Regions from separate parts of the Salirhabdus salicampi genome, predicted to be linked through region 1. Evidence: riboswitches for the same ligand, from Rfam matches in the RefSeq annotation. Region 1 holds a riboswitch; the other holds the start of a gene.
The links. Region 1 has a riboswitch for thiamine pyrophosphate ahead of tenI (thiazole tautomerase TenI). Riboswitches for the same ligand answer to the same signal wherever they lie in the genome.
Positions count from the first base shown of each region.

Region 1 (7,969 bases):
GAGGTAGAAGTTGTCGGGGAGTCAAATCAAGGTCGAGACATTTATCAAGCAAGAATTGGGAATGGTGATAAAGTAATCCTTGTACAAAGTGAAATTCATGGTAACGAAAAAACGGGTACAGAAGCATTATTAAATATTCTTCAACAGTTATCATCAAGTCAAAACGCTGAAGTTGAAGAGATTTTAGAAGAAGTAACATTGGTCATGTTACCAAAAATGAATCCAGACGCGTCTGAATTAGACCGTAGAGGAAATGATATGTCATGGGATGATGTAACTAAGAAGTTTCCACAATTAGAGGATGCTGTACCATCGTGGAACCACTATCATGCAGATGGTAGAGCAAAACTTCAAGGTGACGATTATACTAATCGACCAGGTTTTGATGTAAATCGAGATTTCAATCCTAACCTTGACTACACGCCTATGGCGGAAGATTTTCCGGGCCAGTCGTCTGAACCAGGTTGGTACATAACACCTGAAGCGCAAACAGTAAGAGATGTTTATAAATCATTATTAGATGAGTTTGGCAACGTTGATGTATTTATCGATTTGCATCATCAAGGATTGTACTACGTTGATGACGGTTCTGATGACCCTGTCACTTTATCGCTTTCTGGACAGTTTGTTCCACATCCGGAGAGTGAAGAAGGAGAAAAATATAATGAATATGCTGACAAATATGACTATGACTTTTCACGTCAATTAAATGTCGCCGCTTACAATGAATTACAACAAATGGGCAACTCTCCGTTTGACAATATAACATTATATAGACAAGGACTAGATTTACCAGGAACGGCATTAGGCTCATTTGCTTTAAATGGTAGTGGTACCGTGTTATTTGAAGTTACCGGTCAAACACATAGCATGGGTCAAAAGAAGAAAGGAATGCTTGTAAAAGGGGTAGAAACCGGTTTGATGGGAATCATTAAAGGTGTTGCAAGTGGAGCTGTCTACGACCTAAACCCAGAGGACTATGAAGATATCCCATTAACAAAATATCCATGGGAATTGTAACATGCTAAAAAGGAGTGCGATTGTGCACTCCTTTTATTTTGTAAGTGAAAATTGTGTCGTTACATATATTCCTGTTAAAATGGCTAAAGAAGAAATACATACACGAAAGGTGTTTACATGAATACATACATCGTTGTAGGAGCGGGAATTCTTGGGGCATCAACTGCGTATCATCTAGCAAAACGAGGAGCGCGTGTTACATTAATAGACCGAAATGACTCCGGACAAGCTACAAAAGCCGGTGCAGGAATTATTTGCCCTTGGTTAACGAACCGGAGCAACAAGCCGTGGTATCGCCTTGTAACTGAGGGTGCTAAATTTTATCCGAAACTAGTCGAGGAACTTGAGGCTGTTGGAGAAACAGAAACAGGGTATTCTCAAGTAGGTGCTATTAATATATTTTCAGGAGAAGACCGTTTACATAAAAAGGTGGAACTTGCAAAGGAGCGACAGAAAAGCACTCCAGAAATGGGGGAAGTGACAAAGCTTTCTGTAAAGGAAACGAAGGAACTTTTCCCATTGCTATCGGATGACTATGCGTCCGTACATATTAGTGGGGGGGCCCGTGTGAACGGAAGTGAGATATGCTATGCCCTTATTCGTAGTGCGAAAAAGTATGGAGCTTCCATAGTATACGGAAATGCTTCATTAATGAAGGAAAAAGACACCATTACTGGTGTTTACGTCAATAATCAGAAGTATTTTGCTGACCGCGTGATCGTGACTGGTGGAGCATGGGCTAAAGAGTTGGTTGAGCCACTTGGCGTAAAATTTAACGTTACTTCTCAAAAAGCTCAAATCGTTCACCTGCAAGTCCCGAACACTGATACGAGTAAGTGGCCGGTTGTTATGCCTCCATATAATCAATACATGCTGACGTTCAAAAATGGACGCGTTGTCGTAGGAACTACATATGAAGATAATGTTCATTTTGATGATGAAGTGACAGCCCATGGGATTCACACGATTTTGGATAAAGCGCTACGTGTAGCTCCCGGGATAGCTAATACCACTTATTTGGAAACAAAAGTCGGCTTTCGTCCTTATACACCGAACTCATTACCTGTTTTAGGTTCCATACCTCGATTCGAAGGACTTATCGTAGCAAATGGTCTTGGTGCTTCTGGTTTAACGAGTGGCCCATATATTGGAGATCAACTTGCTAAATTAGCACTAGGTGAGGAAACACATATTGATTTTAAAGATTACGATGTAAGAAATGCTATTAGACTTGAATAAAGTAAGCTGGGAGAGCGTTCATTCGGTGCTCTCCCTTTGTTATTCTTCTATTATATGGTGTGCATGCTCAGGGCCGAGAAAAACTTCTCGAATAGAAGTAGAAGGATTATACCAGTTTTGAACTTTCCCTTGCCAAAACTGAATCATCGGCCCCATTAATAATGTGGCAATTACAGTTCCTAAACCAACTGGTCCCTTTAACAAGGTAGCTATACCGAATACTACAACTGCCAACGCGGTTTGTGATTTCCGCACACTCCATTGAAATTTCTCGCTTATTGATAAAAACAGTTGATCTATTGGGGCTTTTGAGAAGCCTGGTAAAATGTAAACCGCTACCCCTAAACCTAATAACGTTATTCCTAGTAGAAAAACAGATAGCTTTGTTAATAGTGTAGCATTGTGCAAATACAATGAATGAAATACAACTTCTAACCAGAAATCAAAAATGACTGCTTCTAATATTAAGGGGATAACTGCACCCCAATCGGGTCGAATTCCTAGTAATTGAGCATTTACGAAAATAAAGAATACTTGGAATGCTCCATACCAAAATCCGACAGTCATTCCCATGACATCGGATATACTCACAAAAAACGCGGACCAAACGCCTGCACCTAAAGCTGACTTTACGATTAACGTTACACCTAAAAAATTTATAAACATCCCAATAAGATACAAGAAAATACGGTATAAAAACAATGGTGAATACCTCCAAAAAATTCCGTCCGTAAAATATAACACGTAAAAAAAGAACGAAAAAAGAGGGAATATAAAGGAAAAATGAGATATAGTGATATATTTTAAATTATATCGTAATTTTGAGTGATAATGATGAATTTTGCTAGAAAACGATAGATAATTAATCGTTTTCAATGTCTTTTTTTATGAAAGATTGGCAGATTTCATAGAAGATGTTATATTATACTAAAGTTACAAATATATATATATAAAACACTAGGGGAGTCTTTCAATAAAGACTGAGACGAATTATTCGGACCCTTCGAACCTGATCTGGTTAGTGCCAGCGTAGGGAAGTGGAATGTTTAGGAAATGTTATAACATAACCCTAATTACAAACCACCCATACGCATGGGTGGTTTTTTTGTTTAGGAGGTCTAAGGTGAAAAAAAGGGAACTACATGTTGTAACGACAGGAACACAAGATGATCAACAACTGATAGATATTATAAAGAAAATACACCCGTATGTTGATTACATTCATTTAAGAGAGAAGCATAGGTCGGCTAAAGAAATATATGACTTAATAAACCAACTTTTAAATCAACGAATTCCATTATCAAAACTAATGATTAATGACCGTGTAGATCTTGCACAAGTGTTGGGAGTGAAGGGGGTGCAGCTGCCCAATCATGCTCTTCCAGTTCGTAAAGTAAAAGAATCATTTCCTGAATTACGTATCGGAGCTTCTGTTCACTCAACTGATGAAGCAAGGATAGCTGAGGAGGAAGGAGCTGATTTTCTCTTGTATGGCCACATTTTTCCCACGAACTGTAAGCGAAACCTTCCTCCAAAAGGAGTGAAAAATTTGCAGTATATGACTAGCACTGTTTCGAAACCTGTTATGGCTATTGGGGGGATTAAGCCAGATGATGTGAAAGCGGTATTAGATTGTGGAGCTGCTGGTATCGCTGTAATGTCAAAGGTATTTTTGGCTAATGATCCACTGGATGCAGTACAGCATTATAAAAGAGAAATTGTTAATTGGGAGGGATGGGAGAGTGGGAAATAAGTATGATGCCATTGTAGTAGGTGGGGGAGTGATTGGTGCTGCGGTAGCCTACTATCTATCAAAGGAAAGGAAGCGTGTATTATTAGTAGAACAAAATCGATTAGCAACTAAAGCATCTAGTGCTGCTGCGGGTATGTTAGCTGCACATTCAGAGTTAAAGCATAATGATCCGATTTTCCCGTTAGCTAAGGAAAGTAGACAAATGTTCTCGAGTTTAGCGAAAGAGATTAAGGAATGTAGTGGCATCGATATTGAGTTAATTGAAAAAGGTATGTTGAAAGTTGCATTATCAGATGAAGAAAAGGTTGAATTTAAACGGCAGGTCCTTATCCAACAACAAAATGGAGAACAAATTCATTGGTTAGACAAACGAGAAACGATAGCTAAAGAGCCAAACCTCTCGACAGATATAAAGGGAGCTATATTTATCGAAAAAGACAACCAAGTTTCTGCCCCGGCATTAGCATATGGTTTAGCAAAATCTGCAGCCTATCTTGGTGCTGAGATTAAAGAGCATTGTAGTGTTTATTCCTTTCATGTAACGGATAACACTGTCACTGGTGTTCAGACGAGTGAAGGGGATTATTATAGTGATTACGTTATTGCTGCTGGAGGGCCTTGGACTCAACAATTACTTATGGGAACAGGGTTGGAAATGAAAACGTCTCCAGTAAAAGGTGAATGTTTTTCAGTTATAACTCATCAACCTTTATTATCTTCCACTGTATTTACGAGTGGCTGCTACATCGTTCCGAAAAAGGGTGGGCGTACAATTGTTGGTGCAACTGTAAAACCAAACACGTTTAGTGAATCTGTTTCTTATGCTGGTGTTGAACAATTAATGGATAAAGCGAGGAAGTTAATTCCTTGTATTATAAATGCTGAATGGGAAAAGGCATGGGCTGGTATTCGTCCCAAAACAAATGATGGACTACCTTACATTGGCACTCATCCAACTATTCAAAATTTACTAGTTGCAACAGGTCATTATCGAAACGGCATTTTACTATCTCCGATAACAGGAGTAATCATAACTGATTTGATAACAGGAAGAATCCCAAAAGTTGATGTTCAAGGTGTTTCACCTTCACGCACAATGGTAGAGACACACTAAATAAAGGAGGTGATGATGTTGATTATACAGGTAAATGGCGACCAACTCGAAATACCTGCAGACGTGAATAATGTTTATCGTTTGTTAGAGCATTTTGATGTTGAGGGAAAGGTTACCATCATTGAAGTGAATGGAAGAATTATAGAAAAGGCGAATTATGAGGAACAACAACTTAAGGATCATGACCAAATTGAAATATTACATTTTGTCGGAGGAGGATAATCATGCTGAAAATTGGACCATATGAATTTCAATCTAGACTTTTATTAGGAACAGGTAAATATCCGAATTTTCGTGTTCAAAAGGAAGCAGTAGATGTTTCGGAAGCGGAAATTTTAACGTTTTCTGTAAGACGTATGAATATTTTTGCATCTCATCAACCAAACTTTTTAGAACAACTAGATATCGAAAAGTATACGTTATTACCGAATACAGCTGGAGCAAAGACTGCCGAAGAAGCCGTTCGTACAGCGAAATTGGCGAAGGCATCAGGACTGTGCGATATGGTAAAAGTTGAAGTCATTGGATGTGAAAAAACACTCCTTCCTGATCCAGTAGAAACATTGAAAGCATCCGAAGAGTTATTGAAAGAAGGTTTTATTGTATTGCCTTATACCTCAGATGATGTGTTATTAGCAAAGAGATTAGAAGATCTCGGCTGCCACGCTATCATGCCAGGTGCATCGCCAATAGGCTCAGGGCAAGGAATAATTAACCCATTAAATTTACGTTTTATTATCGAACAGGCCAATGTCCCCGTCATTGTAGATGCTGGTATTGGTGCACCTTCTGATGCAACAAAGGCTATGGAATTAGGAGCTGATGGAGTGTTATTAAATACAGCCGTTTCGAATGCGTCCGATCCTGTTAAAATGGCAGAAGCTATGAAGTTAGCCATTACAGCAGGCAGACTTGGATACGAAGCAGGTCGAATACCAAAAAAACATTATGGAACGGCTAGTAGCCCAATGGAAGGAATGAGCACGATTTGACCAATCGATATTCTCGTCAAGAGCGATTTACTCCTATTGGTGAAGATGGACAACAGGAGATTCAAAATAAAACAGTGCTCATTGTCGGTGCAGGAGCGCTAGGAACAGGAAGTGCAGAAGCATTAGTTCGTGCAGGTACTGGTAAGGTAATAATTGCTGATAGGGATTACGTAGAGTGGAGTAATCTACAGCGACAGCAATTGTATTGCGAGGAGGACGCGAAGCAAAAAATGCCGAAGGCTATAGCAGCCCAACAACGCCTGGAACAAGTTAATTCTGACGTTCATATTGAATCACTTGTGATGGATATTACAGTCGAAGAAATGGAACAACTGGTTTCGGAAGTTGATATCATTATTGATGCGACTGATAATTTTGATATTCGTATGATTATCAATGACATTTCACAAAAATACCGAATTCCATGGATTTATGGAGCTTGTGTAGGTAGTTATGGAATTAGCTATACAATACTACCAGGTGAAACTCCTTGTTTACAGTGTTTACTAGATTCAATGCCGTTTGAGGGGGCTACGTGTGATACGGTTGGAATAATTAGCCCTGCTGTACAAATGGTTGTATCCTACCAAGTTACGGAAGCGTTAAAAATTCTAATAGGGGATACGAAGGCTTTACGTCGAAAGCTTATTTCGTTTGATTTATGGAAAAATCAACAATCGGGTGTACAAGTAGATAAACTAAAAAAAGATAGTTGTTCTTCGTGTGGTTCGAATCGAACGTATCCCTTCCTAACATATGAGAATCAAATGAAGACTGCAGTTTTATGTGGAAGAGATACCGTGCAAATACGTCCAGCAAAAAAGAGAACGCGCACTTTATCTGAATTAGCAAAAACGTTAACAAAGTTAGACGAAGAAACACAATATAATTCACATCTACTGTCATGTACAATAGAAGATTACCGAATCGTCGTGTTTCAAGATGGACGTACATTAGTACATGGAACAAATAACATCAGTGAAGCAAAATCGATATATCATCGTTATATTGGATAATCATAAATGTTCATTATTATAATTGTGGGGTACTACATATCACGACTGTTATTGGTAAAAAGACTTAAAAGGTGGGCTGGAAATCCAGCTCACCTTTTATTAGATTAATATACTTTATCTCCATTAAAAATTGAGTTTTTCACAACGACATAATCAACGTTGCGGATTGCATCCAATCTTTTGCCACCAGCATATGAAATAGAAGATTGAAGATCTTGCTCCATTTCTGTCAAAGTATCCTTTAAAGAACCTTTGTGTTCAACGTACATTTTTTTGCCCTCAACATTTTTCTTTTCACCTTTTTGGAACTCGGATGCCGAACCGAAGTACTCCTTATACAGTTTCCCATCCTTTTCGATCGTTTCCCCGGGAGACTCTTCATGACCTGCAAATAGTGAACCAATCATCACCATTGTAGCTCCAAAGCGTATGGACTTTGCGATGTCGCCGTGTGTACGAATACCCCCATCTGCTATAATCGGTTTGCTTGCAGCCTTTGCACACCAACGTAAAGCAGCTAGTTGCCACCCTCCGGTACCAAATCCTGTTTTAATTTTTGTTATACATACTTTTCCTGGTCCAATACCAACTTTTGTGGCATCTGCACCTGCATTTTCTAGTTCTCGAACTGCTTCTGGAGTTCCTACATTCCCTGCAATAACAAAGCTTTCAGGTAGATGCTTCTTAATATGCTGAATCATTTGAATTACTGCATTTGAATGTCCATGAGCTATATCGATCGTAATAAATTCAGGCACAAGTTTTTCGGAAGCTAATTGTTCTACAAATGCATACTCCTCTTCCTTTACCCCTACACTTATTGAAGAAATTAGAT
Region 1 covers NZ_JANBWE010000001.1:1,002,572-1,010,540, forward strand. Annotated here, with positions in the region: gene NLW78_RS05305 (M14 family zinc carboxypeptidase) at 1-1,020, shown strand, start outside; gene NLW78_RS05310 (NAD(P)/FAD-dependent oxidoreductase) at 1,138-2,259, shown strand; gene NLW78_RS05315 (YczE/YyaS/YitT family protein) at 2,299-2,961, opposite strand; TPP riboswitch at 3,209-3,312, shown strand; gene tenI (thiazole tautomerase TenI) at 3,383-4,012, shown strand; gene thiO (glycine oxidase ThiO) at 4,002-5,126, shown strand; gene thiS (sulfur carrier protein ThiS) at 5,142-5,348, shown strand; gene NLW78_RS05335 (thiazole synthase) at 5,351-6,118, shown strand; gene NLW78_RS05340 (thiazole biosynthesis adenylyltransferase ThiF) at 6,115-7,134, shown strand; gene guaC (GMP reductase) at 7,239-7,969, opposite strand, start outside.

Region 2 (7,969 bases), 350 kb from region 1:
ATCCTAAGAAAATAGAACCGATAATTAAATCAACCCAAACCAATCGATAGCTGATTGAAAAAATGTTCTGTGATACAAATATGAATATCGATGTAACGGTAATTGCAATTAACGTACCGAAAACACTTTTTCCACCTAGATATTTTAGGCCTAAGAGGAGGAGAGAAAAATTTACTATCCACAATGCAATTCCTATATGAACATGAAATAAGTGGTTAATTAGGACAGCTAATCCCCCTGCTCCTCCTGAAGGAATGTCATTAGGGAATAGGAACACACCCATACCAAACCCTTGAATGATACCCCCTGCTATAACTTGCTGACCTTTCCCGAATATATATTTCATAGCAAACGTCCCTACATTTAGTTTAAAGGATATAACTATCAATAAAATGTATGCTTGTACAATTGGGATATGTATGTTTATTCCGTCGTTCTCGTGCTGAGTAGTGGAAAAAATTGTTTACTTCCTATTGTCTTTTTAGTAAAGTTTGGTACTATTATATACAATTTCTATGAGTGAAGGGGAGAGGGGCATGATTAGGAAGTTAAATGAAACTGATCGAGATAATTGTGTTTCATTCATAAGTGATGAACCAGCAGAAAATTTATTTATTATAGGAGATTTAGAGGCATTCGGCTTTGATGAAGACTTCCAAGAGGTGTGGGGAGACTTTGACGCCAATGGGAAGATGAGGGCGATATTGCTTCGTTACCGTCAAAACTTTATTGTCTATGCACAAGGGCAGTTTGATACAAAAGGCATTGCGCAAACGATTGAACAACATCCACAGCAAAAGAAAATCATCTCCGGTATTTCATCGGTCGTGAATCAAATCATGCCACATGTACAAATGCAACCAGGAAAATCCCGTGAATTTTTTTATGCCAAATGTGAACAACTCCAAGAGGTTGAAAAGCAATATGTGCAAGTGAGAAAAGGTAGTATTGTCGATATCCCGCGTATTCTTGAATTACACGATCAAATCCCTGAATTTGAAACGAGAGAAGGCCGTCAAGAAAGTATGACCCGAAATATGAAGGATGGGTTCTCCCGTGTTTTTTATGTAGAGGAAGATGGTGAGATGGTTTCATCTGCCATGACAACAGCGGAAAATAGTATGTCTGCAATGGTAATAGGGGTTTGTACACTTCCGGGATATAAGCGAAAAGGATATGCAAGTGCTTGTATGATAAGGTTGTGCAATGAATTGTTACAGGAAGGAAAACAACTTTGCTTATTTTATGACAACCCAGAAGCTGGAAAAATATATAAAAGATTAGGATTTGTTGATATAGGTAAATGGGTGATGAATGAATATTAACAATATTGTAGATAAAGTGGTGGTGTCGTGAATTTAAAACAAAAAGCTTTGGAAATTGCAGGGATATATTCGAAGAATTCGAAGATAGATGCGGTTATGTTAGCAGGATCTGTATCAAGGGGATGGCATGACAAGTACTCTGATATTGAACTCAACCTTTTTTGGGCAGAACGAATTACAGATGAAGATCGAAAACAACCGATAGAAAAAGTAGAAGGAAACCTTTTATCCTATCATCCCTACGAAGAAGAGGAATGGTCAGAAAGCTATATTACCAATGGTATGAAAATAGAGGTTAGTAGTTTTTTAACATCCACAGTGGAGAATGTTATACGGGATGTTGTAGAACGATATGATACGGATTATGGAAAACAATGTATTGTCACAGCAGTCAAAACAGGAATTGGTTTATTTGGAGAGAATAAAATAAAAGCAATGAGAGAAAAAGTAGACTCATACCCGGTTCAGTTATATGAAAAAATGATTATTGCTAATTTAGATTTTGGGAATCAGTGGAATAATCGGAACGGACTTCTTCAACGAAAGGACTGGGTTATGCTTTATGATGTTATAAATACTATACAACGGAAATTGTTTGGCATATTATTTGGTTTGAATCATATGTATATTCAACATCCACAGTTTAAATGGATGCAAAATACGATTGACCAAATGAATATAAAACCTAAGAGACTAGTAGAACAGATGGAAAATGTTTTGCTCGATACCCCTACTAACGGATTAAGAGAATTAGAGACACTTATCAAAGAAGTCCTTTTATTGGTTGAACGTCATATGCCTCATCTTCCTCTAGAAGAGCATAAACAACTCATTTATTATGCAAAATAGCCAGGTTGCCAAGAGAAAGCAGGAGGGGAATCGTTTGAATAAAGCCTTATTACATATGGAAGGGTTAGCTGTGTTATTGGTAAGTGTATATTTTTACGCCTCGTTAAACTTTAGTTGGCTTTTATTTATTGTGTTGTTTTTTATTCCAGATGTGTCTATGGTAGGATACGGAATTAGTAAAAAGTTTGGTGCTCTTACATACAATATATTTCATACTTACACCGTTCCTACTATTTTCATTTTAATGGGAGTCTTTTCAACAATGGAAACTTTAGTAATGATAGGATTAATATGGTCAGCCCACATCGGTATGGATCGAATGATTGGATACGGTTTAAAGTACCCAACCAGTTTTAAGGAAACCCATTTGAATCGGGTCTAGTGTTATGTTCCATGAGAGGGAGTGACTGAATTGAAGGGGAGAAGTACGAATATAAAGATATTCATTCTGTCAGTATTTATATTATTTTTCATTGGATGTAAGAACAATACGAGCACTACTAGCAACACGAACAGTGAGTTTACTTACTCATTTGAAATGGACGTAATTGAACAGGAAGATAAGGATAAAATACTAAAGTGGTTAAACGAATCAGATCAAACTCCAACAAGAATATATGAAATTAATGACGAGACTAACAACCGCCACTATATTTACGCACATTCGAAGATTTATAGTGAAGTGGATGTGGGGCAAAGCGACGAAAAGATCATAGTTACCTTTAAAAACGAAAAGGTTGAAAGTTCTATACATGATACCTTAGTGAAAATAAAAATTAACCCCGATAAAATGAATTCAGTTGTATTAAAAACTGAATAAAACAAATATAAAAAAGGAAGGAGCATGAGTTTTCATGCTCCTTCCTTTTTTATACTAATGATATTTGATATTTTTTTAATAGATCTTTGAAAGCAGGGCGCTTATTCCCGTCCCGTCCTACTACTTCATGGGCGGTTACTAAAGAATTAAGTACTGCTTCTTCTGTTGCTTCTCCAACGGCACGAAAAGCAACATCTAAATCATCGTCGTGTATCATTTTAGTTGAAATGATGTCCTTGTTGTTTGCATGGGGAATGGTTGTTGCGGTTGAAAACCCAATGGCAATTTCGCCACTGCCGTTTGTCATAATTGAACCAGTTCGCGCCAATCCATTTGCCGTACGTTTGATCATTCGATTTAGCTGTCGTTCAGATACGGGTAAGTCAGTAGCAACGACCATCATAATGGAACCTTTGTCTTTTTCTTCATAATCTCTTTCTATATAATCCTTTAATTCCTGACCAACATATTTACCGTTTACCGTTAAATCACGTAAAATGCCAAAGTTAGATTGAACGAGTACACCAATTGTATATATGCCGTGATCGAGTTTAATTTTTCGAGATGCAGAACCAATACCACCTTTTAACGAATAACATAATGTTCCTGTTCCTGCACCAACTGCTCCTTCATCAAAATTTGAATCTGCTGTTTCTAATGCTTGTAATACATGCTCCTTCCCAACAAATCCTGCCCGAATATCGTTAAGTAACATGTCGTTACATTCCCCAACAACTGGATTAACTGTTCCTGTTGTACGGCCTATTTCCCGGTTATGCTCTAACATATAGGATATAACTGCATCCATCGCAACTCCTACACTCAATGTATTTGTTAATACGATTGGGGTTTCTAATGTACCTAGTTCTGCTAATTGAACAGTGCCAGTTGTTTTCCCAAACCCATTTAAAACATGACTCGAACCAATCAGCTTTTCTTGAAATGTATTCCCTTGATGGGGAAGGATGGCAGTAACTCCAGTCTGTTGCTCGCCATTACTAAGGGTAACTTGTCCAACCGTTACACCTTCAACATCTGTTATGGCATTTCGCGGTCCAGTCGCAAGCTCCCCAATGGTAACTCCATAATCACGAATCCGTTTTTTGTTGTGCATGAACTTCACCTCGGCTACTTTACTTTATATATCGAACGTCTTTATTTTTCCGTTTCTTTACCTCTTCCATCTTTTTATAATATGCGTTTTCTAAGTCGATTTCAAAAAAGTTTGCGATTTTCATTAAGTATGCAATACAATCAGCCATTTCCTTACCTAAGTTATCCTTTACATTTTCGATTGCATGCTGAAACGCCTCTTCTTCGGAGATTCCGTTTTGAATATCTTTGTTCGTTAAGTTAAACATCGTTCGCAACTCTTCAGCTACTTCGCCAACCTCTGTAGTAAGGAGCATGTAATTGTTTAATAAGGAAGCTCGGCTCTTTTCGTAACTTTCATCATCTATTTCCCAGTTCATATATTTTACAAATTCTTTAGAGAAAGCTTGCATTTCTTTCATTTAAAACACCTCTATAATTTTTTTCATTATAAAAAATTGTATCATATAAAAAGGGCTCTAATGTAACTAGAGCCCTTTTAAATACATCTATCTATCTATTTCTTCCTACAATTGTGAAAAAACTTCATCATTCATATGAAAATAAACGCCACCAATACCGTAATGTATGTACCCGCCTTTTATTAACATGAGATATACTGTCGTTCCATCTTGGAGTTGTATTGATAGTTCTTTCGTATTGTTGTTATTACGATTTCCGATTTTATCTTTAATATCTTGATAAGTGATTGGTTCTGTCATAGTTAATTTCTGAACAAATGTTTTTATTAGTGATGTATTTTTAACTTGATTAAAATGATCAATGTGATGGTTCCAATCATTAAGGCTACGTATATAAGCTGCGTTCACATTACCGATCAAATTCATATTTCCAAATACATCAGCACCATTTCCTATGTTGATTAAAGAAGAAGATTTGCAAATACATCAATTAAATACTACTGATATCCATATTGAGAGAATCGTAGATTATTTGTTCAAGGAAAAACTATAAGTGTTTGTCCCTTATTATAGTGATAAAATTAACAGATTTAAGACTAATAGGTCTGGGTCAACCAATAACATCAGTCTAAATTTTTACCAATGATTCTTTATATAAAAATGAATGATTGTTGAAATTGCATCATACATATACTTTTGACAAGGTCAAAGCAGTGTGATATTGTGTTAAACAACTTAATATGGAAGTCCACTAGGGGCGCCATTTGGCTGAGAAAAGGATGTAATCCTTAGTCCCTTTGAACCTGATCTAGTTAGTACTAGCGGAGGGAAGTGGAGACGACTTTTATTGTTATTAGTCTATGCGTCTGTAATTTATATGCATTCGTGTATTCTTTTTCCTATCTAATTTCCAAGTCGCTCCACCAGGAGCGGCTTTTTTATGTTTATAGAGATTCTCCCCTATGTGACTTCCTCATTAAGTTGAACAATACATAGGAAAGAGGAGGAATTTGTTTATGAGTTTTTCACAACAATTACGTAACGAAGCGGATCACATTTTTGATGCGTGTTTTCATCACCCATTTATTCAAGGAATTGCAAAAGGAGAGGTGGAGAAAGATCAGTTAATTCATTACGTAAAGCAGGATTTCGAATATTTAAATGCGATGATTCAGTCCCGGGCGTTTGGGATGGCTAAGTGTACAAATCGTGAGGACATGGAAATGTTTAACACAGGTATCGATTTTATTCTTAACAGTGAGATTCATCCCCATAACAACTTTTGTGAAGTAGCTGGAGTAAAATATGAAGATTTGCAAGGATACCCTTTAGCACCAACGGCACAACATTATGTTAGTCATATGTTAAACGTTTCTCAAGAAGGAACATTAGGTGAAACTTTAGCAGTAACGTTACCATGTCCTTGGATTTACTTGTATGTTGGAAAGAGAATTTTAGAAGAGTTTGAGATTCATGAGGACCACCCATTCTATGATTGGATTACATTCTACGGGGCCCAAGAAGAGCCGCGAATGAATGTTTATTTACAACGACTTGATGAAATAGCAGAACAATCAACAGAGGAAGAGAAACAAAAAATGTATGATCACTTTATGACGAGTAGTCAGTTGGAATGGATGTTCTTTGATATGGCATATCGTGTTCAAGATTGGCCTGTTCAAGGTGAAAGAGTGAAATGAAGACGACCAAAGGATTAAACTTACGGGAAATTATTGTTATGGCAGCTATTGCCGCCGTTTTTGGTGTTTTATATTTGGTATGGATATTTTTCGGTCAGTTTATTCAGGCCACATTTGGACCAGTAGGGTGGGGATTTATTTCTGGTTTCTGGATTATTGCGCCTATTCTATGCGCTTATATTATTCGTAAACCGGGTGTAGCTCTTATTGCAGAGTTGATTGCAGCAACGATTGAGGTTTTAGTCGGTTCTGTAAATGCAGGGGTCGTATTACTTCTAGGCTTTACTCAAGGTATAGGAGCAGAGTTAGCGTTTGCTATATTTTTATATCGTAACTATCGACTTCCAGTGTTAATGTTAGCCGGTATATTTGGGACATCAGCGAATTTCATGACCATTTACTTCTTGTACGGTTATAGCCAATATTCCAATATTCTAACAGGACTTATGTTTATGGCAATGGTTATTAGTGGAGCACTTATAGCCGGTTGGGGCAGTAAGAGCATTGCAGATGGTTTAAGTCGTACAGGGGTGCTTGCTAACTTTGCACTTGGAAAAATATATCACGAGCAAAGGAATGAACAGTATGCTTCTCAAGAGCAGTGATGTAACCGTTCATTATCCCCTTGAAAGGAATCCAACCATACAAAATGTAAATCTGAACGTAAGAAAAGGGGAAAAGGTGCTTATTCTAGGGCCGAGTGGGGGTGGAAAAAGCACCCTTTCTCTTACCCTTAATGGTATTATTCCGAGGACGATTGACGCAAACAAGTCAGGTGAAGTTATCATTGAATCAAAATCGGTAACAAGTATATCGTTATGGGAAGTAAGTAAGCGAATTGGAGTACTGTTTCAAAATCCTGAGGCACAGTTTTGTATGTTAACCGTAAAAGATGAAATTTTATTTGGATTAGAAAATTTACGGTTAAGTAAAGCAGAGATGCATTACCGTTTAAATGAAGCGCTTGACCAAGTAGGATTAATGGAATGGCGGAATGCAAACATTCATGATTTATCCGGAGGAATGAAGCAGAAGCTCGGTTTTGCATGTTTACTAGCGATGGATCCAGATATTTTGATTCTTGATGAACCAACAGCCAATTTAGACCCGCAGGCAACAGAAAGCCTGTTTCAACTTGTAAATAAATTAGCGACTGAGTTCAATAAAACTGTTATTTTTATTGAACATAAGGTAGATCATGTGTTGCCTTATATCGATCGTATTATTGCAATGGGTGCGAAAGGGAGTATGATTGCAGACGATAAACCTAAATCAGTGTTCGAAAAATATACAAAAACATTACAAGAAGAAGGCATATGGATTCCGAAAGTGTATCGTTTTGCAAAGGACTTAGAAAAGCAAGGAGTTAATTGGACCCGTGTTCCTTTTACGTTAATGGAATGGGAACAAGAATGGAAGAAAGCAAAGCTTCCAGAAAAGACCAACCTCCCACTTATAATTGAAAACAAGAAGAGCAAAATGGGTCCACCTGTTATACAATTGCGGAATATTTCCTTTGGTTATAGCGAAAACCTTACATTACGAAATATTAATATGACGATACATAAAGGAGAATTTATAGCAGTCGTAGGACCAAACGGTGTAGGAAAGAGTACGTTAGCTAAAATTTTAATCGGAATACTGTCTGCTGAAGGTGAGATCAGACTGCATGGAAAACCGGCACATACGAATGATCTATTAAAACGAATTGGGTATGTTTTTCAAAATCCTGAGCATCAATTTGTTTGTGATACGGTTGAA
Region 2 covers NZ_JANBWE010000001.1:650,717-658,685, forward strand. Annotated here, with positions in the region: gene NLW78_RS03405 (YitT family protein) at 1-346, opposite strand, end outside; gene NLW78_RS03410 (GNAT family N-acetyltransferase) at 537-1,325, shown strand; gene NLW78_RS03415 (DUF4037 domain-containing protein) at 1,353-2,174, shown strand; gene NLW78_RS03420 (DUF4260 domain-containing protein) at 2,209-2,556, shown strand; gene NLW78_RS03425 (hypothetical protein) at 2,587-2,994, shown strand; gene NLW78_RS03430 (DmpA family aminopeptidase) at 3,044-4,108, opposite strand; gene NLW78_RS03435 (MazG nucleotide pyrophosphohydrolase domain-containing protein) at 4,128-4,508, opposite strand; gene NLW78_RS03440 (hypothetical protein) at 4,614-4,934, opposite strand; TPP riboswitch at 5,252-5,355, shown strand; gene tenA (thiaminase II) at 5,525-6,208, shown strand; gene NLW78_RS03450 (ECF transporter S component) at 6,205-6,813, shown strand; gene NLW78_RS03455 (ABC transporter ATP-binding protein) at 6,752-7,969, shown strand, end outside.
Region 2: another riboswitch for thiamine pyrophosphate. It lies ahead of tenA (thiaminase II); the one in region 1 lies ahead of tenI (thiazole tautomerase TenI).